3 regions of the Streptomyces litchfieldiae genome follow, and region 3 is predicted to be linked to each of the others. Evidence: riboswitches for the same ligand, from Rfam matches in the RefSeq annotation. Region 3 holds a riboswitch; each other region holds the start of a gene.

Region 1 (9,772 bases), on a different contig from region 3:
CGGCGGGCCAGTTCGTCCTGGGGGGCGACGCCTCTGGGCGGGGTGGGCGTGCGTCTGCCGGCCTGCGGGCGCCTGCTCGTCGCGGCGCGCTGGGGAGGGGTTTGTGGGACAAGTCGCAACCGGGGCTCACGCGGAGTTCGGGACGTCACGTGAGCAGTTTCACCGGTCGGGCCGGGAAAGCCCAAACCCCCTGCCCCGCAGGGGCATATGGACGCGCTCGGCGGGCTCACATGAGCGGCGTCAGGAAACGGCGCAGCCGCTCCTCGTAGGCGGGCGGGTCGGCGTTCCACATGGCCGCGTGCTCGGCGTCGGCGATCACGTGGAGGGTGACGCTCTCGGGGTGGCGGGCGGCCAGGTCGCGGGAGGCGTCCCAGGGGGCCACGGTGTCGCCGGGGCCGTGCAGGACGAGGACCGGCACGGGGGCGCCGCTCTCGCCGGGCGGCGGGGGCGCGGGCGGCGGCTCGGCGGCCTTCTGCGGCCGGCCGCCGGTGACCAGCGGCAGCAGCGGACCGGGAACGCCGCGGCGGGCGGCCAGGGCGCGCAGGGTCGCGGCCGGGTCCAGGACCGGCGAGTCGAGGACGAGTCCGGCGACGCGGTCGCGGGCCTCGGAGTGGGCGGCGGCGCGCAGGGCCATGGCGGCGCCGGTGGACCAGCCGTACAGCACGACGCACCGGGCCCCGTATCCGAGGGCGTAGCCGAGGGCGGCGTCGGCGTCCCGCCAGGCGCCGCGGTGCGCGGGGATGAGTACGGGGAGGTGCTGGTCGTGCAGGAACGGCACGATGTTGAGCGGGTGTTCGCGGGTGGCGCCGAATCCGTGCAGGGCGATCACCCAGGTGTCGCGGGAGCCGGGGATGAACCAGGCGGGCAGCGGGCCGTCGGGGGCGGGGATCGAGACGTCGGTGTGGGTGATGCCGAGGGCGGACTCGGGGGTGCCGAGGTGCAGCTGCGGGGTGAGGGTGACCGGGGCGCCGGGGGTCAGCTCGCCGTGGTCGACCCGCTCCAGGCGCCGCACAACGCTGTCGGGGCCGGCGCGCACCTCCAGCGGGGGGCCGACGACGGCGTGGCAGGACTTGCCCGCCAGGCCGTAGGTGCCGCGGCGGAGGGAGTGCAGGGAGCGGGTGAGGGTGACCTGTCCGGCCGCCGTGGAGTGCACGGACAGCCGCGCCCCCGCGAACCCGGGCGGCCGCCGGACGCGGGCGGCGTCATAGGCCCACCGCCCAGCGGCGACCGCGGCCACGACCGCCCCGGCACTCAGCAGTGTGGTGGCGGCCACGGCCGCCGTCGTGCGCCGACGCATGCCCCCAAGCATGGTGGCGGACCGCGTGCCGTGCCACCGGAGCGGCGGGTCTGTTACGCGGCGGGCCGGTGCCGCCCGTAGTGGCGCAACTTCTCCCCGACGCGGGTCAGCTCCGCCTCGGATATCAGGGTGGGGGTCCGGCCGGGGTTCGCGGTGGCGGTGAGCCAGAGGCGGCACATCCACTCCAACTGGGCCGTGTTGTCGTACGCCTGCCGCAGGCTGTGGCCGTGGACGACCGTGCCGTGGTTGCGCAGCAGACAGCCGGTGCGGTCGCGCAGGGCGGTGAGCATGTGGGCGGCCAGCTCGTCGCTGCCGTAGATGGCGTAGGGCGCGACGCGGACCGGGCCGCCCAGGGCGGCGGTCATGTAGTGGATCGGCGGCAGCTCGTCCACCAGCGTGGAGACGGCCGTCGCGTGCACCGCGTGGGTGTGGACCACGGCGGTGGCGTCCGTCGTGCGGTAGACCGCCAGATGCATCGGCAGCTCGCTGGTCGGCGGCAGCGTGCCGGCGCGGGGGCGGCCCGCCAGGTCCACGGCCAGCAGGTCGCGGGGGCGCAGCAGGTCGTACGGGACGCCGCTCGGGGTGACCAGAACGGTGTCGCCGAGGCGCACGGACAGGTTGCCCGAGGTGCCCACGACGAGGCCGTCGGCGACCGTCCGCCGGGCGTGTTCGATCAGTTCTTTCCAGGCCCGCCGCCATTCGGCGGGAACACGCCGCCACAAGTTCATCTCTCGTTCACCTATTCACCCTACGTTAACGGCGCTTGCCCCCGACCCGCCGAATGATTGTCCGATACATGGAACACATAACGTTGCTGATCGCGATCGTGATCATCACGGCCCTGGCGTTCGACTTCACCAACGGCTTCCACGACACGGCCAACGCCATGGCCACCACCATCTCGACCGGGGCCATGAAACCGCGCGCGGCGGTGGCGATGTCGGCGGTGCTGAACCTCGTCGGCGCGTTCCTCTCGGTCGAGGTCGCGCGCACCATCTCCGGCGGCATCATCGACGAGGAGGCGGGCATCGCGCCCGAAGTCATCTTCGCCGGTCTCGTCGGGGCCATCCTCTGGAACCTGCTGACCTGGCTCGCGGGCCTCCCCTCCAGTTCCTCGCACGCCCTCTTCGGCGGCCTGATCGGCGCGACCGTGGCCTCGGTGGGCACCGGCGCGGTCAACGGCGACGCCGTCGTGGCCAAGGTCGTCATCCCCGCCATCGCCGCGCCGCTGGTCGCGGGGACCGCCGCGCTGCTGGCCACCCGGCTCACCTACCGGCTCACGCGCGGTGCCGACGAGCGCTACAGCGCCCGGGGGTACCGGACCGGGCAGATCGCCTCGGCCGCGCTGGTCTCCCTTGCGCACGGCACCAACGACGCCCAGAAGACGATGGGCGTGATGACGCTGGCCCTGATCGCGGGCGGTTCGCTGGCGCCCGGCGCCGACCCGCCGCTGTGGGTCATCACCTCGGCCGGGGCCGCCATCGCACTGGGCACCTACCTGGGCGGCTGGCGCATCATCCGCACCATGGGCCGGGGCCTGACCGACATCGAGCCGCCGCAGGGGTTCGCCGCCCAGACGAGCGCCGCGACCACGATCCTCGCCTCGTCCCACATGGGCTTCGCGCTGTCCACCACCCAGGTCTGCTCCGGCTCCGTGATGGGCAGCGGCCTGGGCCGCAAGGGCGGCGTGGTGCGCTGGTCCACCGCGACGCGCATGGTCGCGGCCTGGGGCATGACGCTGCCGGCCGCCGGGACCATCGGCGCCCTGGGCGCGCTGCTCGCCGAGCGGGGCGACTGGGGCGTGGCCCTTGTCGCCGCGCTGCTGGTCGTCGCCAGCGTCGGCATCTGGCTGCTGGCCCGCCGCAAGCCGGTCGACCACTCCAATGTGAACGACACCGAGGTGAACGACAGTGACCGCGAAGGTGACATCGACGCACCCGCCGGGCCCGCCCCGGTGACCGTTCCGGCTCCCGCCGCGGCGCCGTCGCCCTCCCCGTCCGCCTCCTCCGCCCTCTCCTGAAGTCCGGGGTCATCCGTGCACATCGAATGGGCCGTCCTCGGCCAGGTCGTTCTCGTCTCCGTGCTGCTGACCGTGGCGCTGGTCGGCCTCTTCTCCGTCGGCATCCGGACCGGCTCCGCCACCTCGCGGACGCGGCCGGCCGGATACCTGTCGTTCGCGCTGTGCGCGGCGGCGGTCGGCTACGGCATCTTCATCGTCGCCACCTGAGCCGGGGGAACGTCCTCCCGGGAAGGCGAGGTTGACGGCGTTCCGCGGCACATGGTGGACTCTTCGGTGCCAAACGGCGGCAGGAGAGGAAGCCGGTGCGAATCCGGCGCGGTCCCGCCACTGTCACCGGGGAGCCCTCCCCCACCGTGCGTCACGGCCCCACCGAATCCCGGAGCTGGAAGGCCGGGGGAAGCGTCGATCCGGGAGCCAGGAGACTCTCACCGCCGGTCACGTCGAACCAGGGCGCGGACCCTGAGTGAGGACACCCCGTTATGACTGGCGCTTCCCCGCCCACCCCTGCCCTGCCCGCACCCCCGCGAGGTGTGACGACGGGCGGCTGAGGTCATGCGCGTACCCCACGCGACGGCGTACGGCATGGCCCTGGGCTACCTCGGCGACCTGCTCACCGGCGACCCCCGCCGGGGCCACCCCGTGGCCGGCTTCGGCCGCGCCGCCTCCGCCCTCGAACGGCGCCTGTGGCGCGACCACCGCGCCGCCGGCGCCCTGTACACCGCGCTGTGCGCGGGCGGCACGGCGGCCCTCGCCGCGCTGCTCGCCCGCCGCGCCGGCCGGGCCGGCGCCCCCGCGCTGACCGCCGCGACCGCCTGGGCGGTGCTCGGCGGCACCGGCCTGGCGCGCGAGGCGCGGGCCGTCGGCGCCGCCCTGGCGGCCGGCGACACGGACCGGGCCCGGGAGCTGCTGCCCCGGCTGTGCGGGCGCGACCCGGCCGCGCTGGACGAACGGGCGCTGGCCCGCGCCGTCGTGGAGTCGGTCGCCGAGAACACCTCCGACGCGGTCGTCGGCGCCCTGGTGTGGGGCGCCGCGGCCGGGGTGCCGGGGCTGGCCGCGTTCCGGGCGGTCAACACGCTGGACGCGATGGTCGGCCACCGCTCGCCGCGGCACCGGAACTTCGGCTGGGCCTCGGCCCGGCTGGACGATCTGGCGGGCTGGCCCGGGGCCCGGCTCACCGCCGCGCTGGCCGCCGCCGCGGGCCCCGATCCGCGCGGCGCGCTGCGCGCCTGGCGCGCCGACGGGCACCGCCACCCCAGCCCCAACGCCGGCCCGGTGGAGGCCGCGTTCGCCGGGGCGCTCGGGGTGCGGCTGGGCGGGACGCTGTCCTACGGCGGGCGGGTGGAGCACCGCCCGGTGCTCAACGCCGGGGGAAGGCCCGTCGAGGTGGCCGACATCGAACGGGCCGTGGCGCTGTCCCGCCGCGTGGGGGCGCTCGCGCTCGTCGTGTGCTGCGCGGCGCGCGCCGCCGGGGAGCGCCTGACCGGGGAACGCGTGACCGGGGAGGGACGGCGGTGACCGGGGAGGGACGGCGGTGACCGGCGGGGCGCTGCTGGTGGCGGGCACCACCTCCGACGCGGGCAAGAGCGTGGTCACGGCCGGGATCTGCCGCTGGCTGGCCCGCAAGGGCGTGCGGGTCGCGCCGTTCAAGGCGCAGAACATGTCGCTGAACTCGTTCGTCACCCGCGAGGGCGCCGAGATCGGCCGGGCCCAGGCGATGCAGGCCGCCGCCGCCCGCACCGAGCCGACCGCCCTGATGAACCCGGTGCTGCTCAAGCCCGGCGGCGACCGCGGCTCGCAGGTGGTGCTGCTGGGCCGGGCCGTGGGCGAGGTGAGCGCCCGGGGCTACCACGAGGAGCGGCAACGGCGGCTGCTGGGCACCGTGACCGACTGCCTCGCCGAACTGCGCGCCCGCTACGACGCGGTGATCTGCGAGGGGGCGGGCAGCCCGGCCGAGATCAACCTCCGGCACGGCGACATCGTCAACATGGGGCTGGCCCGCGCCGCCGGCCTGCCCGTGGTGATCGTCGGCGACATCGACCGCGGCGGCGCGTTCGCCTCTTTCTTCGGCACCACGGCGCTGCTGTCGGCGGCCGACCAGCGGCTGGTCGCCGGGTATCTGGTGAACAAGTTCCGCGGCGACCCGGCGCTGCTGACCCCGGGCCTGGACATGCTGCGCGGCCTCACCGGCCGCCCGGTGCTCGGCGTCCTCCCGCACCGGCACGGCCTCGGCATCGACGAGGAGGACGGGCTGCGGCTGTCGCTGCGCGGCACCCTCCGGGAGACGGAGACCGCCCCGCCGCACGGCCGCGACGTGCTGCGGGTCGCCGTGGTGGCGCTGCCGCTGATGTCGAACTTCACGGACGTGGACGCGCTGGCCGCCGAGCCGGGCGTCGCCGTGCGCTTCACCGACCGGCCCGAGGAGGCGGCCGACGCCGATCTGACGGTGCTGCCGGGCACCCGCGGCACGGTGCGGGCGCTGGCCTGGCTGCGCGAACGCGGCCTGGCCGACGCACTGTTGGGGCGGGCCGCCGAGGGACGGCCGGTGCTGGGGATCTGCGGCGGGTTCCAGATCCTGGGCGAAGTGATCGAGGACCACGTGGAGTCCCGGGCCGGCACCGTCGCCGGGCTCGGCCTGCTGCCGGTGCGGGTGCGGTTCGCCGCCGAGAAGGCCCTGGCGCGCCCAGCCGGTTCGGCCCTGGGCGCGCCCGTGGCGGGCTACGAGATCCACCACGGCGTCGCCGAGGTGACCGGCGGCGAGCCGTTCCTCGACGGCTGCCGCGTCGGGTCCGTCTGGGGCACCCACTGGCACGGCTCGCTGGAGAGCGACGCGTTCCGCCGGGCGTTCCTGGCCCGCATCGCGGCGGACGCCGGCCGGGACTTCACGCCGGCGCCCGGCACGGCGTTCGGCGCGCTGCGCGAGGCGCAGCTCGACAAGCTGGGCGACCTCATCGAGGAACACGCGGACACCGCCGCCCTGCTGCGGCTCATCGAGGAGGGCGCTCCCGGCGGCCTCCCCTTCATCCCGCCGGGAGCGCCATGACGAGTCGCCGAGCTGGCGACCGTGCACGCCAGGACCGGGGAGCCCGGGCTCGTCGAGGCCGCCCGCCAGCTCGGCGTTCCGCTGCCCGGCCACCCGGCCGCCGAGGCGGGCGCGCCGTTCGCCGCCGCCCGCGCGGCCGGCTCGCCGTCGTCGGGCTGGACCAGTACCTGGCGCGGATCACCGATCTGCTGCGCCCCGGCCCCCGGGTGCTCGCCTCCGGGCTCGGCGCGCCGTTCGGGCACGATCACGCCACGATCAGCCGCTCCGACCTGCACGCCCCGTGGGAGGTCGTCGAACGGCGGGTGCGGGCGGCGGCCGAGGCCGGCCTCGCCGTCGCGTTCTGCTCCCACGGCCAGCCGCTGGGCCCGCACCCGGATCTGCTGGCGGTGCTGGAGCGGCGCGTCGACGAGGTGGCGCCCCCGGACGCGCGGCCGGGCACCACGGGGCTGCTCGTGGGGCGCGGCTCGACCGCCCCGGACGCCAACGCGGAGGTGTTCAAGGCGGCCCGACTGCTGTGGGAGGGACGAGCGTTCGCCGGGGTGGAGACGGCGTTCGTGTCGCTGGCCGCGCCGGACGTGGCCACCGGCCTGGACCGCTGCCGCGCGCTGGGCGCGTGCCGGATCGTCGTGCTGCCGGACCGCGTGCGGGCCCTGGTGCTGGCCCGGTACCGCGAGACGGTGCACGGCGACATCCGGATGAACTGCGACGCGTGCGTCTACCGCGTCGCGCTGCCCGGCTTCGCCGACCGGGTCGGGCAGCCGCAGCGACCGCACCACCATCCCGGCGACCACGGGCACGCGCATGTCCACTGACCTGCGGCACCACGGGGACGCCGAACTGCGCGGGCCGGGTGCCGGGAAGCTGATCGACCTCGCCGTGAACGTCCGCGCCGGGACCCCGCCGGGCTGGCTGCGGGAGGCGATCGCGGCCTCGCTGGACTCGCTCGCCGCCTACCCCGACGGCCGGGCGGCGCGCCGGGCGGTGGCGCGGCGGCACGGGCTGCCGGAGGAGTGCGTGCTGCTGACGGCGGGCGCGGCCGAGGCGTTCGTCCTGCTGGCCCGCGCGCTGGACCGGCTGCCGACCGACGGCGAACTCGTCGTCGTGCACCCGCAGTTCACCGAGCCGGAGGCGGCGCTGCGAGCGGCCGGGCACCCGGTGCGGCGGGTGCTCCTGCCCGAGCGGAACGGCTTCCGCCTCGACCCCGCGGCCGTGCCCGCCGGGGCGGGGCTGGTCATGGTGGGAAACCCGACCAACCCCACCTCGGTCCTGCACCCGGCCGCCGATCTGGCGAAGCTGGCCGGGCCGGGGCGGCTGCTGGTGGTGGACGAGGCGTTCATGGACGCGGTGCCCGGCGAACCGGAGTCACTGGCCCCGGCCGTGGGCACCCTGCCCGGGCTGGTGGTGCTGCGCAGCCTCACCAAGACCTGGGGCCTGGCGGGGCTGCGGATCGGCTATGTGCTGGCCGAGCCGGGAATCGTCGAGGCACTGGCCGAGGGGCAGCCGCTGTGGCCGGTGGCCGCACCCGCGCTGGCCGCCGCGGCGGCGTGCTCCACGCCCCGGGCACTGGCCGAGGCGACGGCGGCGGCCCGGGAGACGGCGGCGCACCGGGACCATCTCCTGTCCCGCCTGGCCACCTTCCCCACGATCCGCACCGCCACCCCGGCCCCCCGCGCACCGTTCGTACTGATCCACCACCCCCAGGGCACCGCACTGCGCGAACGCCTCCGCACCCTGGGCTGGGCAGTACGCCGAGCCGACACGTTCCCCGGCCTGACCCCGGGCTGGCTCCGCATCGCGGTCCGCGACCGGACAACATCCGACGCCTTCACCCGGGCCCTGACCCAAGCCGCCCCATAAGGGGCGCGAGGAACCGCGCGATCAACCCAACACAACCCGCACAGTCCCAACGGCAGATCCCCCCAGGGGCGCGGGGAACCGCGCGATCAACCCAACACAACCCGCACAGTGCCAACGGCAGATCCCCAACGACGCGCCCCGAAGGGTTACCCCCGGCCGGAGGCCGCCGCACGCCGCCGCGCGACCAGAACCGCGGCCGCACCGGCCATCAGCAGGCCGAGCCCGCCACCAACCACATACGGCGTCGACGACCCACCCCCCGTCTCGGCGAGGTCAGGCTCCTCACCGGACGTCTGCGGCCGAGTCCCCGCCGGGGCCTCCTCGTCGGCCCCCCCGGCAGGGGTACCGCAGCTCGCCGAGGCCAGCGTCACCGTCCCCGTCACCTCCGCGACGTTGAGATCCAGCGGATTCACGCTGACCGACAGCTCCAGCGCGGTGGCCGCGGCCGTGCCGTCGCCCGTCTCCTGGCTGGAGAGTTCGAGCACGACCTCCCCGACGCCCGGCGCCGTCAGGGTCGTCGTACCTGCCGAGGTGAGGTCGACCTCCTGGCCCAGCGCGGTGATCGCCGCGGGCATCACCGTCTCGGCCGTCGGCTCCTCGCCCGGCACACAGGTCGCCCGCGCCGAGACGGCGTCGAGCTCGATGAGAGAGAGCAGCGGCAGGCCGGGAAGGTGGACGCGCGCGTTGGCGAGAGACGCCTCCGCCGTCGCGCCGCCGGCGTCCGTCGTGGCGGTGGCGGAGGCGACCTCCGCGCTCAGCATCTCGAACGGCCGGCCCTCGTCGACCCCGTCGAGGGTCGCGGTCAGCAGCGTCTCGTCGGCGCTGCCGCCGCCGGCGGGCGCCGTGACCTCGTTCAGGCTCGCCGCCAGGGGCAGCCGGACGCCGTCGTTCAGCAACGAGACGTCGAGTCCGGCGCGCAGCACGGCCGCGCTCGCCGTGCCCTCCCCGCCGCTTCCGCCCTCGTCGGCGGCGGCCGGGACGGCCGGGGCCAGGAGGGCGGTGGCGGCGAGCAGGGCTGCGGCGGAGCGACGGCATGCGGGGTTGTTCACGGGTGAGACTCCAACAGGAAGTTGACTGGGACGCCGCTCATCTTTCGTTGCTCGTAAGGCAGTTGTCCCGCCCGCTCCCGCTCTTCACCCGAATGGGGTAACTCAGGCGATCACTTGTCCCCTGAGCACCACACGCTCCGGATGGCCGAGCACGCGCACGTCCTCGCGGGGGTCGGCGGCGTAGACGACCAGGTCGGCGGGGGCGCCCTCGGTCAGTCCGGGCCGGCCGAGCCAGGCGCGGGCGCCCCATGTGGCGGCGGACAGGGCGTCCAGGACCGGGATGCCGGCGGTCACCAGTTCGGCCACTTCCCGGGCGATGAGCCCGTGCGGCAGCGAGCCGCCCGCGTCGGTGCCGGTGAAGACCGGGATCCCGGCGTCGTGGGCGGCGCGCACGGTGTCGTGGCGGCGCGCGTGCAACCGCCTCAAGTGCCCCGCCCAGCGCGGGTACTTGGCCTCGCCGACGGCGGCCAGGTCGGGGAAGGTGGCGATGTTGACGAGGGTGGGAACGA
Region 2 (9,772 bases), on a different contig from region 3:
CGCGGCGCCGGGCCCGGGCAGCAGCAGAACGCGGTCGGCGTACTGCACGACGCGCTCCAGCCGGTGCTCGGCCATCAGGACCGTGGTGCCCAGGTCGTGCACCAGGCGGGTGAGCACCGCCAGCACCTCCTCGGCGGCGGCCGGGTCGAGCGCGGAGGTCGGCTCGTCCAGCACCAGCACGCGGGGGTGCGGCGTGAGAACGGAGCCGATGGCCACGCGCTGCTGCTGGCCGCCGGAGAGCGTGGCGATGGGCCGGTCGCGCAGCGCCGCGAGGCCGAGCAGGTCCAGCGTCTCCTCCACCCGGCGCCGCATGGTGGCCGGTGGCAGGCCCAACGACTCCATGCCATAGGCGAGTTCGTCCTCGACCGTGTCGGTGACGAAGTGCGCGAGCGGGTCCTGGCCCACCGTGCCCACCACATCGGCCAGATTGCGCGGCCGGTGCTCGCGGGTGTCGCGCCCGTCGACGGTGACCCGGCCGCGCAGCGTGCCGCCGGTGAAGTGCGGCACGAGCCCCGAAACGGTGCCCAGCAGCGTGGACTTGCCCACCCCGGAGGGGCCGACGACGAGGCACAGCTCGCCCTCGGGGACCGTCAGGTCCACCGGCCCGAGGGCCGGCGCGGCGGCGTCCGCGTAGGTGACGGACACCTGGGAGAAACGGATCATGTGGTCCCCTCCGGAACCTCGTGGACGTAACCCTCGCCGCGCCGCTCCCCAACGTCACGGCCGCGCCCGACGGGTGCGGCCGGGCGGGGCGCGACCACCGCGGGCAGCAGCCCGAGCAGCACGGCCGCCGCCGCCCCGGGCGGCAGGGCGGGCGCGGTCAGCGGAACGGCGGGCGGGTTGAGCGCCGCGGGATCGGCGCCGGCGGCCCAGCCCACCAGCAGGGCGACGGCGGCCCCCGCGCCGGCCACCAGCCAGGCGCGCGGCCCCCAGCGGTCCGGCCGGTAGCGGGTGCGGACGCTGCGCCGGCCGCCCAGCCACAGCCCGCCGAGCGCGGCGGCCAGTCCGCCCACCAGCAACGGCAGCCCCAGCCCCGCGCCCTCCGCCGCCAGCAGACCGTACGAGCCGGCGCACACGCCCAGCAGCCCGCCGAGCGTGAGCGCCGTGGTGGTGTGTCGAACCGCGCGTGGCACCTGGGCCGTGCGCCCGTAGCCGCGGGCGTCCATCGCGGCGGCGAGCGCCACGGAACGTTCCAACGCGCCCTCCAGCACAGGCCGCGCCACCCGTATCAGCGCCCGGGCACCCCGGTCGGTCCGGCCGCGCAGCCGCCGGGCGTCCCGCATCCGCAGCAGATCGGCGACGAGGTGCGGGGCGAACGTCATGGCCACCACGACCGCCACGCCCACCTCGTACAGCGCGCCCGGCAGCGACTTCAGCAGCCGCGCCGGGTTGGCCAGGGCGTTCGCCGCGCCCAGGCAGATCAGCAGGGTCGCCAGCTTCAGCCCGTCGCAGGCCGCGAACACCACCGACTCCGCCGTCACCCGGCCGCCGATCCGCACGCTCTGCGTCCACTCCGGCAGCGGCACCTCGGGCAGCGTGAACAGCACCTCGGTGCCGCCGATCGGGGAGCCCAGCAGCACGGCGAACACCACCCGGATCGCCACCACGAGCGCGCCCAGCGCCAGGAAGAAGCCGAAGGCGTGCGCCCAGGGCGCGTCCGTGCGGCGCGCGGCCACCACATAGCCGGCCACGGCGATGATCAGGCCCAGCAGCAGCGGGTTGGTGGTGCGGGACGCGGCGGCGGCCAGGCCCAGCGCCCACAGCCACCACGCCCCGGCGTGCAGCGCGTTGCTCCGGTTCGCCCGCGGGGCCAGAACGCCGGCCGCCGCGCCCGCTCCCCGCCACCGCGCCGCCCGGCCGGGCGGCGCCTTCGGCACGCGTCCGTCGCACATGGCGGCCGGTCAGCCCCGGCGCCGCCGGGCGCGCACCACGGCGGCCGCGGCCAGCAGCACCACCACGCCCGCGCCCGCGGCCAGGGCGCCGGCGGAGCCGCCGCCACCGCCGTCCTCGGCGTCGCCCTCCGACGCGTTCGACTCCTCGGAGCCGCCGCCGAGTTGGTCGGCGCAGCCGCGTTCGGGATAGCCGGCGATCGCGCACAGCAGGGCGTCGGAGTTGTACCGCAACGGCTCGGCCGTCGCCGCCAGCGCCTCGGCCGCCGTGCCCCCGTCCGGGAGTTCGGCGCACTCGGTGCGCGGCTGCGGCGGCGACTCGCCGCCCGGCGCGTCCTCGGCGGTCCCGAAGTCGATGACGAGCGCGACCCGTTCACCGCCGGACTCCGCGGCGTCGCCGCAGATCGCCGCGAAGTCGCTCTCGCCGCGCGGCTCCTGGGTGTCGGAGGACTCGGTGCTCACCGCGAACCGGAACCCCAGCACATCCCCGTCCGATGGCCGCAGCGTGCCCGGCCCCTGGGTCGCGTACGCCCACCCGCCGTCGGCCTCGTCCCAGGTCCAGAACGACCAGTACCGGTAGCCGGAGTCGTCCGCCGCCGCGGGCGCCGCGCCCGCCCCGGCGACCAGACCCGCCAGCCCCAGCAGGACGGCCATGGCCAGCGGCGCACGGCGGCCCCACGGCAGCCAGCCGGTCATGCGCGGCGGGCCTTGCGCAGGGTCAGCACCACGCCGATGGCGATGCCCACCAACAGGCCGGCGCCGACCACCCACACGACCGCGCCCGGGCCCCCGTCGTCGTCCTCGGCCGCGCCCGCGCCGCCGTTCGCGCCCCCGGCGTCGTCCGGGTCGGGGCCGAGCGCGTTGAGCTGGTCGATCAGGTTCGTCCCGCCGAAGTCCTCCGGCGGCACCCCGCTCGCGTGCGCGGCCAGCACCAGCGTGCCCAGCGCGGTCGGGCTCGCCGCGTAGTCCGGCCACTCGGCGTGGTGCTCGATCAGCCAGTTGAGCGGGCCCTGCCGCTCCTCGGCCAGGCCGCCCGCCGACAGGGCGAGCACGGCCCGCGCGGTGGCCAGGTAGTCCGCCTGCTCCTCGCCGCCGGGCGGCGTGGACACCAGGTGCTGGCCGCCCTCGTCGAGCGCGCCGGCCAGATACGCGGCACCGGCCGCGCCCGCCGCCTCGTTCGGCGCCAACGCGTCCGCCCCGTCCGGCGATTCGCTCGCCGTGGCCTCCTCCGTCGGGCCGCCGTCCGCCGCGTCGCCGCACCCCAGGGGCTGGGCCGTGGCCTCCGGGACCTCCGGGTCCACCACCAGCCCGCTGCCGTAGGCGCCGAGCACCGCGTCCACCGTCGCCAGGTCGCTGACGAACAGATCCCCGCTCTCCGGGTCCGGCTGCCAGGCGAACGCCCCGCGCTCGTTCTCGTTCGCGGTGTCGCAGCCCAACTGGAAGCCCAGCAGCGCGTCATAGGGCGAGTTGCCGTCCCGCTCCACCTCGCCCGGCTGCTGCCCGGCGGCGGCGAACGCGCCGATGACCAGCGCCGTGGAGTTGGCGTCCGAGGCGCCGCCGGGGTTGAAGCTCCAGCCGCCGTCCGCGTTCTGCACGCCGGTCAGCCAGGTCAGCGCCGAGTCCACCGCCGCCTCGTGGCCGCCCAGCGCGGCCAGCGCCTGCACGGCGAGCGCGGTGGCGTTGGTGTCGGCGCCGGACACGTCGCCGCACGGCTGGGCCGGGTCGGGGCGGTAGGAGAGGAACGAACCGTCGTCGCACTGCTGGCCGGTCAGCCAGTCCACCGCCTCCCCGGCCGGGGTGTAGCCGGCGGTGTGGTGCGCGAGCAGCGCGACGGACTGCCGCCACACGCCGTCGTAACTCGGGTCGGCGTCGCCGAACAGCCCGGCGGGCGGCTCGGCGGCCGCCGGGGACTGGGCGAACGCGGCGCCGGCCGGGGCCGTCAGCAGGACGGCGGCGCCGGCCAGCGCGACGGCGCCGGTGAACCGTCGGCGCGGATTGGAAGGGAGGGACACGCGGATGCCTTTCGCTGTGCTGGTCCGCCGGCACGGCTAACCACCACGGCGCGGGGACGCGCTGCGGGGGCACCCGGCTCAGCGCCGTACTCCTCGACGGTGCCCGTCACTCGCGTGACCGGAGGCCAGTGCGCACCACGGGCAGGCGTTCCGGCTCGCGGGCACCGGTGGGGCCGGGCCCGCTCACGGCTGCGGGTCAGCGCCGGAATCGCACCGGCTTCCCCTGCTCGTGGCTATGACTGAAAAAGCCATACTAGCGGCGCGCGGAGCCCTCCTATGACGGCGGGGACGGGGCCCGGCTCATCAGGCGGCAGGCGGTCTCGATGTCCGCGTGGGCCTCGGCGAGGGTGGTGTTTCCGGACAGCCAGTACAGCAACGACGAGTGCCACGTGTGCTGGATGACCCGCACCGCGCTCATGTGCGCCTCCGCCTCCGGCCCGGTCAGCCCCGAGGCGTCCATCAGCAGCGTCGAGGTCAGCCGCGACACCGCGCCGACCTCCGCCCGCGCCGAGCCGTCGGCGAACTGCAGCGCCCGCATCATCGCCTCCGCCAGCCGCGGTTCGCGCTGATGGGAACGGAACGCCCGCTTCAGGGTGCGCACCAGCCGCTCGGCCGGGTCCCGTTCGGTCAGCGGCCGTTCGCGCAGCGTGGCGTGCAACTGCTCCAACTGGTCGTGCAGCACGCCCAGCAGCAGATGGATCTTGGACGGGAAGTAGCGGTAGAGGGTCCCGAGCGCGACCTGCGCCGACTCGGCGACCTCCCGCATCTGCACGGCCTCGAAGCCGCCCGCCGCCGCGAGCTCCGTGCTGACGTCCAGAATCCGCCGCCTGCGGGCCTGTTGCCGCTCCGTCCTGGCCGGGGCGGCCGGCTGGGGTCCTCGGGAGGTCATGGTGGGCGCTCCGGAGCCGGACTCGACAAACGGGGGCAGTTTACTCGGCAAGCGCGCGTGGTGATAATCACCTGGCTCGGGACATTTCCGCTGACGGGAAGCGCGTTATGGTCAGTACCCGCGAGTAGCAACAGGCAGAGGGGGCGGCGTGGCAGTCGAGGCCGACCAGGACCGCCCGCTCCGGGTCGGCCTGCTGACCTACAAGGGGAACCCGTTCTGCGGCGGTCAGGGCGTCTACGTCCGCCACCTCTCCCGCGAACTGGCCCGGCTCGGCCACCATGTCGAGGTCATCGGCGCCCAGCCCTACCCCGTCCTCGACGACGGCGTTCCCCTCACCGAGCTGCCCAGCCTCGACCTCTACCGCGAGCCCGACCCGTTCCGCACCCCCGGGCGCGGCGAGTACCGGGACTGGATCGACGTCCTGGAAGTGGCCACCATGTGGACCGGCGGCTTCCCCGAGCCGCTGACGTTCTCCCTCCGGGCCCGCCGCGAACTCGCCGCCCGGCGCGGCGAGTTCGACGTGATTCACGACAATCAGACGCTGGGCTACGGCCTGCTCGGCCTGCACCGCCTCGGCCTGCCGCTGGTCACCACCATCCACCACCCCATCACCGTGGACCGCCGCCTCGAACTGGCCGCCGCCCGGGACCGCAAGCGCCGCTGGTCCGTGCGCCGCTGGTACGGCTTCACGCGCATGCAGAAACGCGTCGCCCGCCTGCTGCCGACCGTGCTCACCGTCTCCGGCGCCGCCCGCCGCGAGATCATCGACGACTTTGCCGTCCGCCCCGAGCGCGTGCACGTCGTGCCCATCGGCGCCGACGCCCGCGTCTTCCACCCCGACCCGGCCGTGCCCCGGGTCCCCGGCCGGATCGTCACCACCTCCAGCGCCGACGTGCCCCTCAAGGGCCTGGTCCACCTCGTCGAGGCGCTGGCCAAGGTCCGCACCGAACACCCCGCCGCCCACCTCGTCGTCGTCGGCCACCGGCCCGGCGACGGGCCGGTCGCCGACGCGCTGGACCGCTTCGGGCTGCGGCACTGCGTCGAGTTCGTCAAGGGCATCAGCGACGCCGAGCTGGCCGGCCTGGTGCGCGGCGCCCAAGTTGCCTGCGTCCCCTCGCTCTACGAGGGCTTCTGCCTGCCCGCCGCCGAGGCCATGGCCGCCGGCACCCCCCTGGTCGCCACCACCGGCGGCGCCATCCCCGAGGTCGCCGGCCCCGACGGCGAGACCTGCCTGGCCGTGCCGCCCGGCGACGCCGGCGCCCTGGCCGCCGCCCTCGGCCGGCTCCTCGCCGACGAGGACCTGCGCGCCCGGATCGCCACCGCCGGCCGCGCCCGCGTCCTTGGCCGCTTCACCTGGGAACAGGCCGCCCGCGGCACCGCGGAGCACTACCGGGCCGCGCTGGCGGCGGGCCCCGGGCAACGAAGGAGCTGACCGCGTGCTGACCGTGGACTTCACCCGCTTTCCCCTCGCCCCCGGCGACCGCGTCCTGGACCTGGGCTGCGGCGCGGGACGGCACGCGTTCGAGTGCTACCGGCGCGGCGCCCACGTCGTCGCCCTGGACCGCGACGGCGCCGAGGTCGCCACCACCGCCCGCTGGCTGGCCGCCATGCGCGAGGCCGGCGAGGCCCCAACGGGCGCCGCCGCCCTGGCCGTTGAGGGCGACGCCCTCGCCCTGCCGTTCCCCGACGACTCCTTCGACGCGCTCATCGTCTCCGAGATCATGGAGCACATCCCGGACGACAAGGGCCTGCTCGCCGAGGCGGTCCGCGTGCTGCGCCCCGGCGGCCGGATCGCCGTCACCGTGCCCCGTTACGGGCCCGAACGCGTCTGCTGGGCGCTGTCCGACGCCTACCACCAGGTCGAGGGCGGCCACATCCGCATCTACCGCGCCGACGAACTCCTCGCGCGCCTCACCGAGGCCGGCCTGCGCCCCTATGGCACGCACCATGCCCACGCGCTCCACGCGCCCTACTGGTGGCTCAAGTGCGCCCTCGGCGTGGACAACGACACCGCCCTGCCGGTCCGCGCCTACCACAAGCTGCTCGTCTGGGACCTGATGAAGCGCCCGCTGGCCACCCGCGCCGCCGAGAGCCTCCTCAACCCCGTGCTCGGCAAGAGCTTCGTCGCCTACGCCACCAAGCCGCGCCTGGGGCGTGCGTGAGGCGCCCGGAGCGCACCGAACGGCTCGCGCTGCCCGGGGTGCTCACGCCCCGGCAGGCCGCTGCCACCGCCGCCGGCATCGCCGCCGTCCAGTGCCCCGACGGCGCCATACCCTGGTTCGCCGGCCACCATCTCGACCCCTGGGACCACGTCGAGGCCGCCATGGCGCTGGACACCGCGGGCGAACACGAGCGCGCCGCCGCCGCCTACGCCTGGCTCGCCGCCCACCAGAACGCCGACGGCTCCTGGTACGCCGCCTACGCCGACGGCGCCGCCGCCCGCCCCACCGACCGCGGCAAGGAGAGCAACTTCTGCGCCTATCCGGCCGTTGGCGTGCTCCACCACTATCTCGCCACCGGCGACGAGGAGTTCCGCCGCCGCATGTGGCCCATGGTCGCCGCGGCCATCGAGTTCACCCTCGGCCTCCAGCAGGACGGCGGCCAGCTCGGCTGGCGCCGCGAGCCCGACGGCACCGCCGTCCCCGACGCCCTGCTCACCGGCTCCGCCTCGGTCCACCAGGCGCTGCGCTGCGCCCTCGCGCTCGCCGAGTTGGAACGCGCCCCCCAGCCCGACTGGGAACTGGCCGCCGGGCGCCTCGGCCACGCCGTGCGCGCCCACCCCGAACGCTTCCTCGACAAGTCCCGCTACTCCATGGACTGGTACTACCCGGTGCTGGCCGGCGCGGTGCGCGGCCCCGCGGCGACCGCCCGGCTGGCCGCGCGCTGGGACGACTTCGCCGTCCCGGGCCTGGGCGTGCGCTGCGTCGCGGGCAACCCCTGGGTCACCGGCGGCGAGAGCGCCGAACTGGCCCTCGCCCTGTGGGCGGCCGGCCAGGACGCCCGGGCCGTGGAGGTGCTGCGCTGGATCGGCCATCTGCGCGCCGAGGACGGCCTGTACTGGACCGGCTACGTCTACGCCGACGACGCGGTGTGGCCGGCCGAGCTGACGACGTGGACCGCCGGGGCTGTGCTGCTGGCCGTGGCCGCGCTCACGGGCGACGAGCCCACCCGCGCCGTGTTCGGCGGCGAACGGCTGCCCACCGGCCTGGACCCCGACCCGGGCTGCTGCCTCGGGCGGGAGACGGCATGAGAAACGGCGGTGGCCCGAAGGCCACCGCCGTTTCCGTCAGTTGGTTACGCGTGTTCAGCCGCGCTGGATCCCCGAGGTGTCCTGAAGCACGCCACGGCGGCCGTCCTGGGTCTGCGCGACCAGGGCCTGCCCCCGCTGCTCGACGGCCAGGTACCAGGTGCCCGGCGCCAGTTCGGCCACCGGGGTCGGCGACCCGTCCTCGCCGTACAGCGGCCGGGAGGCCGGCACGGCGAACCAGAACGGCTGGAAGTTCGGGTCGGCGGCACCCGGCGCCGGCGTGGCCGGCACGGCCTGCGTCGGCTGGTGCTGGATCCCCGGCTGACCCGGCTGCGGCTGACCCGGCTGACCGGGCTGCACGCCGTACGGCTGCTGCTGCTGCGGGGCGCCGCCCGGGTAGCCGTAGCCCGGCTGCGGCGCGCCGTAGGGCTGGCCGGCGCCCGGGGCACCCGGCTGCGGGCTGGGGTTGGCCGACAGGAGCGGCAGCTTCAGGGCGGGCACCAGCGGGGTGGCGACCGCGCCACCGGCCAGCACCAGGGCGGCGATGAGCCCGAGGATCAGACCGGAGCCCGCCTCCAGTCCTTCGGGGCCACCAATCATCGTCCAGAGCCCGGCCCAGGCGGAGCTCACCGTCAGCGCGATGCCCCACTGGTCCAGCCGCAGCCCCGCCAACTCCTTGGTGGGCTGCGCCACGAAACGCGAGGAGATGATCAGCGCGGCGCCGATGATGCCGGCGAGGAAGAGCGAGGGCAGTACCGGGAACCAGTCCGACGACCAGCCGTTCCAGCTCGGAGTGCCGCCTTCGGCAGCCCAGGCGTCCAGGAACGAGGCGATGAACAGCACGATCGCTGCCCCGCCTACCAGTGCATCGCCTCGGGAGAGCGAGCGGTTGTTCACGTCAGATCCTTCGTCGTTCTCGTCGTCATGGTCGGGTCAGGAAACCGGGAGGCCCCATCGTACGGATGATGTCCCCCCGGGTCCCGGGGAAGGGGCTTACTGTTTCCCAGGCGACACGCTTGTGATGCCGCCGTGACCTAGCAGCCACCGGGTCCCGTACGTCTGAGCACGCGCAGCGACCCGCACTCGGACACCTCGGTGAAGGCGCCGCCGGTCAGGGCCCGCCGCCAGACACGGTACGGTGCCTGGCCGCCGTCGGCCGGGTCGGGGAACACATCGTGGATCACCAGCAGCCCGCCCTCCGCGAGCTGCGGGACCCAGCTCTCGAAGTCGGCCGTGGCATGGGCCTCGGTGTGCCCGCCGTCGATGAAGACCAGGCCGAACCGGCCGCCGCCGCCCCCGCCGAGCGCCGCCGCCGCCTGCGGCGACCGCCCGACCACGGCGACCACGTGCTCCTCCAGGCCGGCCTCCGCCAGGGTGCGGCGGAGGAACGGCAGCGTGTCCACGCGGCCCGGATCGCTGGGATCGGCCAGCTCCGGGTCGTGGTACTCCTGCCCCGGCTGCTGCTCCTCGCTGCCCCGGTGATGGTCCACGGTCACGGCGACCGTGCCGGCCCGGCGGGCGGCGTCGGCGAGCAGCAGCGTGGAACGGCCGCAGTAGCTGCCGATCTCAAACAGCGGCAGCCGCAGCGCGCTCGCGGCCTCGGTGGCCGCCGCGTGCAGCGCGCGGCCCTCGTCGGCCGGCATGAAGCCCTTCGCCGCCTCGAAGGCGTCGAAGACGTCCTGCTCCACTTTTCCCCCTGTGCCGGTCGTGTGCCCCATGCTGCACCATGCGTTCG
Region 3 (9,772 bases):
AGCCGGATGAGCATCGACTTCGGCACCCAGCGGATGATGCTGCCGCAGCCGCTGAGCCCCGACCACCAGATGCTGCGCATCCAGATGGGCCGGGAGATCACGGTGGGCGTGCGGTCGGAGGCCGTGCGGATCGCCTCGCCCGAGGAGATGCGCCCCACCGAGGCGCTGCTCAACGGGGTGGTGCAGCACGTCGAGTACCAGGGCCACGAGTCGCTGGTGCACGTGAGCACCGGGGCGCGGCCCGCCGACGTGGACGGCCTGGAGGCGCCCCGCCCCCGCCCACCCGTCCGGTCGCGCGGGCGGCGGCCGGGGCAGGGCAAGCTGGGGCGGCTGCGGAGCTGGGCCGGCCAGGTCTCCGGCGGCGGCGCGCCGGTGACCACGCTCGAACGCCCACCGGCGTCCCCCTCCCCGACGCCCGCCGGAAGGATCAGCGACGGGCTGGTGGTGCGGGCGAGCACCGATGTGCAGCCGCGCATCGGGGAGCGGGTGCCGCTGCTGCTGGACCTGGACCAGCTCTACGTCTTCGACGGCGACGGCCGCCGCATCTGCCCGGCCCCGACGGGCCAGCCGCGCCTGGACCGTTAGGCCCTGTCCGGCCGGTCTGGCCGGTCAGGGCCAGGGGCCGAGCTCCGGCAGCGGCGCCGGGTCGGCGTCCAGCGGGCCGGGGGCCGTCCGGCCCGCCAGCCAGGCCGTCAGGTCGGTCAGCCGGCCGCGCACGGTCACCGGCTCGCCCGTCCCGAACGCGCGCCGTTCGGGACCGTCCGTGGCGACGAGGACCAGGCGCGCACCCTCCGGCGCGCGGGGCGCCAGGAAGTCCAGGGCGTGGTCACAGAACGCGCGCGACCAGTCGTCCGGGCCCGGGCCGAGCAGCGCGTCGGCGCCGTGGATCTCCGCCTCCCGCCACCAGGCGCGCAGGGCGGCCCGCAGCTCGCCGTCGCGGTAACGCACCGGCCGGGCCCAGTCGTCGGGGCCGACCGAGCGCCAGACCGCGCCGGCCGCAGCGAGCGCCCCGGCCACCGCCTCGCGCAGCTCGTCGGCCCCACGCGCGGCCCCCGCCTCGATGGCGGCGTCCCGCGTCGGCCGGCCGCCGTCGTACACCTCGACCAGCTCGCCGCGCAGGGCGTACTCGGCCTGCCGCGCCAGCGCCCGGCAGACACCCTCGATGTGTGAGAACAGGTGCGCCCGGCTCCAGCCCGGCAGCGCGCTGGGCGCGCGCACCGCCTCTTCGGTCAGGCCGGCCGCCAGGGCGCCCAGCCGCTCGTGCGCGGCCAGGACGGCGTCCACCACCCGGGCGTCGTCGGCCACGGTCTCGGTCAGGGCCACAGCAGCTCCTTCGTCCAGCCGGTCCCGGTGCGGCGGTACGCCAGCCGGGTGTGGTCACGGTCGCGGTCGCCCTGCCAGAACTCGACCGACTCGGCGCGCACCGTGTAGAGCGTCCACTCCGGCGGCACCAGCGCGGGCTCGCGCTCGATACGGGCGCGCGCTCCGGCGAGCGCCGCGCGGCGGGCGGCCGGGTCGGTCAGCGGGCTGCTCTGCCGGCCGAGCAGCGCCTCGGCGCGGGCCCCGGCCCCGCGCGCCAGGAAGTCGGCGGCGCCGCGCTCCGCGCTCTCGGCCACCACGGGCCCGCGCACCCGGACCTGGCGGGCCAGCGGCCCCCAGTAGAACGTCAGCGCGGCGTACGGGCGGTCGGCGAGATGGCGCCCCTTGACGCTGTCGCGGTGGGCGGCGAACTGCCAGCCGCCGTCCGGGCCCGGCTCGACGTTCTTCAGGATCAGCACGCGCGCGGCGGGGGTGCCCGTGGCGTCGGCCGTGGCCAGGGTCATCGCGTGCGGCTCGCGCACGCCGGCGGCTATCGCGCCGAGCAGCCAGTCGGTGAACAGCTCGACGGGGTCGTCGGGGGTCGGATCAGGGTCGAAGGTCGGCAGGTCTCCGGCGAAGACATCAAGCTCGCGCAGCAGTTGGCGCAGTTCCGGCATCCCCGCCCTCCTCTCGGTCACGCTGTCGCCGGGAAAGGGCGACTAATGGTTGAGCAGGATGCTACCATTAGCCCATGTCTCCCTCGCCACCTCCGACCGATCCCGAAGAGCCCGGCTCCCGCCTGGCCCTGGCGCTCGCCGTCACCATCCGGCACGACGGACACGGCGGCGTGGCCGACGATCTGCGCACCCCCGACGGGCTCACCGCCTGGGTCACCGAGCACGCCGGCGCGCTGCGACACGCCCTGGACGCCCGGGAGTTCATCGCGGACGGGGCCGCCCTTTCGGCCGTGCGCGCGCTGCGGGAGGCGGTGCGCGCCCTGTTCGCCCGCGCGGTGCGGCCGGGGCCGCCGAGCCGGGCGGACGCCCACCGGCTGCTGCCGGAGCCGGAGGCCGTGGCCCGGCTCAACGCGGCCGCCGCCCTCGTTCCCGCCGCGCCGGCCCTGCACTGGCCGCCCGGTGCCGCGGCCCCCACGGCCGGTGCCGCCTGGCCGCCCGGCCCTCCGGCGGCCGACCGGCTCACCGCCGCGCTGGCCCACGACGCGATCGCGTTCCTGGCCGGACCCGACCGCGCGCGGCTGCGCGCCTGCCAGGGCCCGCGCTGCGTGCGGTACTTCATGAAGGACCACCCGCGCCAGGAGTGGTGCAAGCCCTCCTGCGGCAACCGCGCCCGGGTCGCCCGCCACCACCGCCGCCACCGCGCGGAGTCCTGACCGCCCAGCCCGGACACGCTCCAGGACGGACAACGGCGGTCGGCGACCACTCCGTCGCGGCGCATGCCGGGAGGCCCCGCGCACGCCTAGCCTGGCCAGGAGTGAGCGGAAGCAGCCCCTTCGCGACGAGGAGTGCACGCATGAGCGCCATGACCGAACAGTCCGGCGGCCCCACCCTCCCCCAGCGCCGCCGGCTCGTCACCGATATCCCGGGCCCGCGCTCGCGGGAGCTGATGGCCCGCAAGCGGGCCGCCGTCGCCGACGGGGTCGGCACCGTGATGCCCGTCTTCGCGGCGCGGGCCGGCGGCGGGGTCGTCGAGGACGTGGACGGCAACAGCCTGATCGACTTCGGGTCCGGCATCGCCGTCACCGGCGTGGGCAACAGCGCGGAGGCGGTGGTGCGCCGGGCGTCCGCGCAACTGGCGCGGTTCACCCACACCTGCGCGATGGTCACGCCGTACGAGAGCTATGTGGCCGTCTGCGAGGAGCTGGCGCGGCTGACCCCCGGCGACCACGCCAAGAAGTCGATCCTGCTCAACTCCGGCGCCGAGGCGGTGGAGAACGCCGTCAAGATCGCCCGCTACCACACCGGCCGCCAGGCGATCGTCGTCTTCGACCACGGCTACCACGGCCGCACCAACCTCACGATGGCGCTGACCTCCAAGAGCATGCCGTACAAGCACGGCTTCGGACCGTTCGCACCCGAGATCTACCGGATGCCGATGGCCTACCCCTACCGCTGGCCCACCGGCCCGGAGAACTGCGCCGAGGAGGCCGCGGCACAGGTCATCGACCAGATCGGCAAGCAGGTCGGCGCGGCCAACACGGCCGCCATCGTGATCGAACCGGTCCTCGGCGAGGGCGGGTTCATCGTGCCCGCGCGCGGCTTCCTGCCCACGCTGGCCGCGTTCGCAAAGGAGAACGGCATCGTGCTGGTCGCCGACGAGATCCAGTCCGGGTTCTGCCGCACCGGCCAGTGGTTCGCCTGCGAGGACGAGGGCATCGTGCCCGACCTGATCACCACCGCCAAGGGCATCGCGGGCGGCCTCCCGCTGGCCGCCGTCACCGGGCGCACCGAGATCATGGACGCCGCGCACGTGGGCGGGCTCGGCGGTACCTACGGCGGCAACCCCGTGGCGTGCGAGGCTGCGCTCGGCGCGATCGAGACCATGCGCGAGCTCGATCTGCCGGCGAAGGCCCGCCGCATCGAGGAGATCATCAAGCCCCGGCTGCTGACCATGGCCGAGAAGCACCCGGTGATCGGCGACGTGCGCGGGCGCGGCGCGATGCTCGCGCTGGAGCTGGTCAAGCCGGGCACCAAGGATCCCGATCCGGCCGCGACGGCCACCCTGGCCGGGGCCTGCCACCGCGCGGGCCTGATCGTTCTCACCACCGGCACCTATGGCAACGTGCTGCGGTTCCTGCCCCCGCTGGTGATCGGCGAGGACCTCCTGAACGAGGGGCTGGACATCCTTCAGGACGCGCTGTCGCGGCTGTGAGCGACGTGTGGGGCAGCACCGGAGATCGCGGTGGTGCCCCATGGGTGCGCGGTACCGGCCGGCTGTGAGTTCGGCTGGCCGCAGCGGCGAGCCGGGCGCCCAGGAAGATCGCCGTTCGGTGCCGTCGTGGCCGTGGGGAGGCCGGGCGGGGGCACCCGGCCTCCGGGAGGCGGATCCCGTCCCCGGCACGGCGTTGTCCGCCGCCCCGGCCGGAGCCGGCGGCCGCGGATGTGCCGGGCCTGAAGGACGCGTTGCGCCGGTGACCGGCCGGTCTTCCGCCCGATCCGGACGCGGGGCGCGTGCCACCGGGCCATGCGACCTGTCACGGTGATGGCCTGACCTCGGCCCTGGGCAGCCGTGCGTGCCAACGGCGATCCGGAAGGGGGGGTTCCGTCGCCGTCCGGCAGGTGAACGCCCTGCCGCGCCGGGCCGGAAAGCCCTAGGATCGTGAGCGCAGCCGGTTCGCCCTGCCCGCCAGGCAGGCGCGTCGTAAGAGGGAACCCGGTGAGAATCCGGGACTGCCCCGCAGCGGTGAACGGGAACGACCGCCGTCATCACGCACTGGGCCCGCAGGGGCCCGGGAAGCGACGGCCAGTAGGTGTCCACTCCGGTGGACGTGCCCGTAAGTCCGAAGACCTGCCGCTGCCCGCTCGCCACCGGCGTGCGGAGTTCCGGACGACCTCGTGGGCGGGTCGGAGGAAGCACGGGCGGCGCATGCGCGGCAGCGCGCGCTCCCGGCGTTCCCCTCCCTTCGCGCGCCCGGGAGCGTTCTTCCGGACGAGGACGCGCACTCGCGAAGGAGAGAGTCCCATGTCCACCACCAGCCCTGTCCGTGCCACCGTGTACGGCTACCCCCGCCAGGGCGGGGGCCGGGAGCTGAAGAAGGCCATCGAGGGCTACTGGGCCGGCCGCGTCACCGCCGACGCCCTCCGGACCGCGGCCGCCGAGCTGCGCCGGGCCAACTGGCGGCAGCTCGCCGCCGACGGCATCCACGAGGTCCCCACCGGCGACTTCTCGCTCTACGACCACGTGCTCGACGCCAGCGTGCTGCTCGGCGTGGTCCCCGACCGGCACCGAGCGGCCGTGGCGGCGGACGCCCTGGACGGCTACTTCGCCATGGCGCGCGGCACGCAGGACGCGCCGCCGCTGGAGATGACCAAGTGGTTCGACACCAACTACCACTACCTCGTCCCCGAACTGGGCCCCGCCACCGTCTTCCGGGTCGACCCGGCCAAGCAACTCGCCGAGTTCGCCGAGGCGCGGGCGCTCGGCCTGACCGCCCGCCCGGTGCTGGTCGGCCCGGTCACCTACCTGCTGCTGGCCAAGCCCGCCCCCGGGGTGGCCCCCGACTTCGAGCCACTGGCCCTGCTGGACCGGCTGCTGCCCGCCTACGCCGAGATCCTGGCCGCGCTGCGCGCCGCCGGAGCCGCGTGGGTCCAGCTCGACGAGCCCGCGCTGGTACAGGACCGCACGCCGGCCGAACTCGCCGCCGCCCAGCGCGCCTACCGGGCGCTCGGCGGCCTCGCGGACCGGCCGAAGCTGCTGGTCGCCTCCTACTTCGACCGGCTGGGCGCGGCACTGCCGGTTCTGGCCCAGTCCCCCGTCGAGGGACTCGCGCTGGACTTCACCGGCCCGGCCGCCGCCAACCTCGGCGACCTCGCCGCCGCGGGCGGTCTGCCCGGCAAGCGGCTCGTCGCCGGCGTCGTGGACGGCCGCAACGTATGGATCAACGACCTGGAGAAGTCGCTGACCACCCTGGGCACCCTGCTCGGCCTGGCCGGCCGCGTGGACGTGGCCGCCTCCTGCTCCCTGCTGCACGTGCCGCTGGACACCGCCGCCGAGCGCGGCATCGACCCGGCGATCCGGCGCTGGCTCGCCTTCGCCCGCCAGAAGACCGCCGAACTCGCCACCCTCGCCAAGGGACTGACCCACGGCACCGAAGCCATCGCCGGCGAACTCGCCGCCAACCGCGCCGACCTCGCCTCCCGCGCCGGATCGCCCATCACCCGCGACCCCGCGGTGCGCGCCCGCGCCGCCGCCACGACCGAAGCGGACGCCCGCCGCGCGCACGCCTACCCCGAACGCGCCGCGGCCCAGCGTGCCCACCTCGGCCTGCCGCCGCTGCCGACGACCACCATCGGCTCCTTCCCCCAGACCGCGGCCCTGCGCTCCGCCCGCGCCGGGTTGCGCGCCGGACACATCGACACCGCCGCCTACGAGGAGCGCATCGAGGCCGAGATCCGCGAGGTCATCGCCTTCCAGGAGGAGGCCGGTCTCGACGTCCTGGTCCACGGCGAGCCGGAACGCAACGACATGGTCCAGTACTTCGCCGAACAGCTCACCGGGTACCTGGCCACCCGGCACGGCTGGGTCCAGTCCTACGGCACCCGCTACGTCCGCCCGCCCATCCTGGCCGGCGACATCTCCCGACCGGGTCCGATGACGGTGCGCTGGACCTCCTTCGCGCAGTCCCTCACCGAGCGGCCCGTCAAGGGCATGCTCACCGGCCCGGTCACCATGCTGGCCTGGTCCTTCGTCCGCGACGACCAGCCCCTGGCCGACACCGCCCGGCAGGTGGCCCTCGCCCTGCGGGACGAGGTCGCCGACCTCGAGGCCGCCGGGACCCGCGTCATCCAGGTCGATGAACCCGCCCTGCGGGAAACGCTCCCGCTGCGGGCCGCCGAACACGGCTCCTACCTCGCGTGGGCCACCGAGGCGTTCCGCCTGACCACCGGCGGCGTGCGGCCCGCCACCCAGATACACACCCACATGTGCTACGCCGAGTTCGGCGACATCCTGGCGGCGATCGACGACCTGGACGCCGACGTCATCAGCCTGGAGGCCACCCGCTCCCACATGCGCGTCGCGGAGGAACTCGCCACCGCCGGCTACCCGCGGGAGGCCGGTCCCGGTGTCTACGACATCCACTCCCCCCGGATCCCCGGCCCGGACGAGGTCGCCGCGCTGCTCCGCGAGGGGCTGGCGGCGCTCCCGCCCGACCGCCTGTGGGCCAACCCCGACTGCGGCCTGAAAACCCGTGCCTGGCCCGAGGTCCGCGCCGCCCTGACCAACCTCGTCACCGCCGCGCGCCGGATCCGCGCCGAACTCGTCACCGCCGCGGAGTGACACCGCCGGGCCGGGGCCCGTCCGCGTCACGCGCGCGGACGGGCCCCGACGGCCGCGCCGCCGGCGCCGGGCGGCGAGGTGACGCGGCCTTCCCGCCCGGCCCGGCGCGGTCTCACCAGATTTCGGTCCAGGTGAAGGCGACCTCGTCGCCTTCGGCGAGCAGGAACTGGCAGCCGCCGACCGGGGTCGGGGTGCCGTTGACGCTGATCTCGTAGAAGTGGTCGGCGTCCTGGCTGTAGCCGTCGATGGTGGTCACCAGGTAGTCCTCGAACGAGCTGTACCAGACGCCGGCCCAGTCGAAGCCGTTGTCGTCGGCGGCGTCATCCAGCGCGGCGGTCGGGGTGGCCCCGGCGGTGGGGTTGGCGCCGTTGTTGGTGCCGTCGCACAGGTGCGCGCCGCCGGAGACGGGCGTGACCGTGTGGCCGGTGGTGGTGACCTCGCCGTCGAAGATGAGGCCGGACGGACCGGTGAGGGTGAGGGAGACGGTGACCGGGTCGGCGGCGGCGGCCGGTGTGGCGGTGCCGCCGGCGAGCGCGAGCGCGGCGGTGACCGCGGCGGTCAGGGCGGTTGCGGCACGGCGGGTCAGGGTTGCGGGCATGGCTGATCTCCTCGGTGACATGGAAGGTGTTGGTGGGTCGGTGGTACGGGTGGCGGTGGCCGGGACCGGCCACCGCCGGTCAGCGCGCGGCCCGGCCGCGGCGCGCGACGAGGCAGACGGCCGCTCCGCAGGCCAGCAGGGCGGCGGCTCCGCCGAGGACGGCCAGCGACGAGGAGCCGGTGGCGGCCAAGCCGCCGGAGCCGCCCGAACCGCCCTGCGGTGCGGGGTCGTTGCCGCCGGGGCCGCCGGCGGTGTCCGTGCCGCCGGCCGAAGGGCCCTGTGCCGACGCGCCCCCCGCGGTGCCCGGCGTGCCGGAGGCGGCGTCGCCGCCTTCCGCGCCCTGCGCCGCGCCGTCCGAGGCGCCGTCGGAGGCGCCGGCCGAAGCGCCGTCGGAGGTCCCGCCGGACGCGCCCTCGGAGGTCCCATCGGAGGTCCCGTCGGAGGCGCCGTCCGCGGTCCCGTCGGACGTTCCCTCGCTGCCGCCCTCGCTCGCGCCCTGCGGGTCTCCCGGAGTCCCGGGACCGCCGCCCGGGCCGCCGCCGGGGGCGCAGTCGATGAGGACGGCGCCGGGCGCGGAGTCCGCGGCGTCGATGTCGCCCAGCGGCACGCCGGCCAGGGCCGGGATGGCCTGGGCGGTGGCGCGCAGCGCCATGCCGTCCGCGACCGGCTCCTGGTAGCCGACCGCGCCGCGGTCCCCGGCCTCGCCGGCGCAGCCGACCTGCATCGAGCGCAGCCAGGCCAGGCCCCGTTCGGCGGCCTCGTCGCGGTCGCCCGCGACGAGGGCCTGGACGGCGAGCGCGGTGGAGTTGGAGTTGGGGTCGCTGGTGGTGTCGTAGCCGAAGCCGCCGTTCTCCCGCTGCCGCCCCTCCAGCCAGTCCAGGGCGGGTTCGGCGTCGGCGGTGCGGCCCACGGCCAGCAGGGCCTGGACGGCGAGTCCGGTGCTGTCGGTGTCGGAGGTGCAGCGGTCGGGGTTGCGGCGCAGGGAGAGGGGGTAGCCGCCGTCCGGGCACCGGGTGGAGGCCAGGAAGTCCACGGCCGAGTCGGGAACGTCGCCGGTGCGGTCCAGCGCGAGGACGGCGAGGGACTGGGTGAACTGGTTGGACATGTCCCCGGTGGGCGCGGCGTCGGTGAAGCGGCCGGACTCCTGGAGGCGGCCCAGCAACAGGCCGGTGAGGTCGTGGCCGCCGAAGTCGCCGGGATCGCGGTGCTCGACGGCGGCGACCAGGGCGAGCTTGGCGGTGCCGCCGGCGAAGACCGTTCCGCTGCCGGGGGCGCCGCGGGTGATGTAGTCGCCGGCGTTCGCCTCCAGCCAGTCACTGGCGGCGCGCTGGGTGTCGCCGGCGGTGCCGGTGGCGGCCAGGCCCAGGACGATGTCGGCGGTCAGGCCGTGGTCGCCGGAGGCATGGGTGCCCTCGGTGAGCTTGGATATGGACCAGGTCGCGGCGGCGGCCGCCGGGTCGTCCGGCCCGGGCGGCGCCTCGGCACGGGAAGCGGTGCCGGACATCACCAGCGCCGCCGACGCGAGCAGGGTGGCGGGCAGCAGGGCCGCGGCGGCATGCCGCAGAGATCTGTTCATCGGGTGAGTGCTCTTTCGTCGCTCGGTGTGGACGATGTCGTGGCGGCGGGCGCGGTGGCCGCCGATGCCGGGCCGGCGAAGGTGACGGGGGTGTCGAAGGCGGCACGCCGGGCGGCGCGGCGCAGCGTGGTCAGGACGGCGGGGCCGAGCGCGCAGATGGTCAGGACGTTGGTCAGCGCCCGGCCGGTGTCCCAGCCGAAGGTTGAGGTGGCCAGGGTGTAGAGGACGAAGGTGTGCAGGTTGTCGGTCCAGCCGGCGTCCGGGTCGATGGACAGCTCGGTGCC

Evidence for each region. Region 3 has a riboswitch for cobalamin ahead of metE (5-methyltetrahydropteroyltriglutamate--homocysteine S-methyltransferase). Riboswitches for the same ligand answer to the same signal wherever they lie in the genome.
Region 1: linked by a shared signal. The riboswitch ahead of RM590_RS19875 (cobalamin biosynthesis protein) and the one ahead of metE (5-methyltetrahydropteroyltriglutamate--homocysteine S-methyltransferase) in region 3 are both predicted to bind cobalamin.
Region 2: linked by a shared signal. The riboswitch ahead of RM590_RS27540 (prenyltransferase/squalene oxidase repeat-containing protein) and the one ahead of metE (5-methyltetrahydropteroyltriglutamate--homocysteine S-methyltransferase) in region 3 are both predicted to bind cobalamin.

Annotation. Positions count from the first base shown of each region.
Region 1 covers NZ_JAVREL010000011.1:200,951-210,722, reverse strand. Annotated here, with positions in the region: gene RM590_RS19900 (hypothetical protein) at 1-149, opposite strand, end outside; gene RM590_RS19895 (alpha/beta hydrolase) at 227-1,297, opposite strand; gene RM590_RS19890 (class II aldolase/adducin family protein) at 1,351-2,025, opposite strand; gene RM590_RS19885 (inorganic phosphate transporter) at 2,094-3,317, shown strand; gene RM590_RS19880 (hypothetical protein) at 3,333-3,524, shown strand; cobalamin riboswitch at 3,611-3,741, shown strand; gene RM590_RS19875 (cobalamin biosynthesis protein) at 3,870-4,832, shown strand; gene RM590_RS19870 (cobyric acid synthase) at 4,849-6,357, shown strand; gene RM590_RS19865 (CbiX/SirB N-terminal domain-containing protein) at 6,354-7,169, shown strand; gene cobC (Rv2231c family pyridoxal phosphate-dependent protein CobC) at 7,159-8,214, shown strand; gene RM590_RS19855 (SCO1860 family LAETG-anchored protein) at 8,361-9,263, opposite strand; gene RM590_RS19850 (amidohydrolase family protein) at 9,366-9,772, opposite strand, start outside.
Region 2 covers NZ_JAVREL010000019.1:129,044-138,815, forward strand. Annotated here, with positions in the region: gene RM590_RS27525 (ABC transporter ATP-binding protein) at 1-663, opposite strand, end outside; gene RM590_RS27530 (energy-coupling factor transporter transmembrane component T) at 660-1,892, opposite strand; gene RM590_RS27535 (SCO2322 family protein) at 1,902-2,585, opposite strand; gene RM590_RS27540 (prenyltransferase/squalene oxidase repeat-containing protein) at 2,582-3,901, opposite strand; cobalamin riboswitch at 4,025-4,174, opposite strand; gene RM590_RS27545 (TetR family transcriptional regulator) at 4,176-4,790, opposite strand; gene RM590_RS27550 (glycosyltransferase family 4 protein) at 4,939-6,222, shown strand; gene RM590_RS27555 (class I SAM-dependent methyltransferase) at 6,227-6,952, shown strand; gene RM590_RS27560 (prenyltransferase) at 6,949-8,040, shown strand; gene RM590_RS27565 (DUF5336 domain-containing protein) at 8,095-8,934, opposite strand; gene RM590_RS27570 (class I SAM-dependent methyltransferase) at 9,072-9,755, opposite strand.
Region 3 covers NZ_JAVREL010000001.1:63,991-73,762, forward strand. Annotated here, with positions in the region: gene RM590_RS00275 (ABC transporter ATP-binding protein) at 1-585, shown strand, start outside; gene RM590_RS00280 (maleylpyruvate isomerase family mycothiol-dependent enzyme) at 610-1,323, opposite strand; gene RM590_RS00285 (pyridoxine/pyridoxamine 5'-phosphate oxidase) at 1,314-1,976, opposite strand; gene RM590_RS00290 (ABATE domain-containing protein) at 2,051-2,689, shown strand; gene gabT (4-aminobutyrate--2-oxoglutarate transaminase) at 2,830-4,188, shown strand; cobalamin riboswitch at 4,629-4,846, shown strand; gene metE (5-methyltetrahydropteroyltriglutamate--homocysteine S-methyltransferase) at 4,999-7,314, shown strand; gene RM590_RS00305 (DUF4430 domain-containing protein) at 7,427-7,912, opposite strand; gene RM590_RS00310 (prenyltransferase/squalene oxidase repeat-containing protein) at 7,992-9,488, opposite strand; gene RM590_RS00315 (ECF transporter S component) at 9,485-9,772, opposite strand, start outside.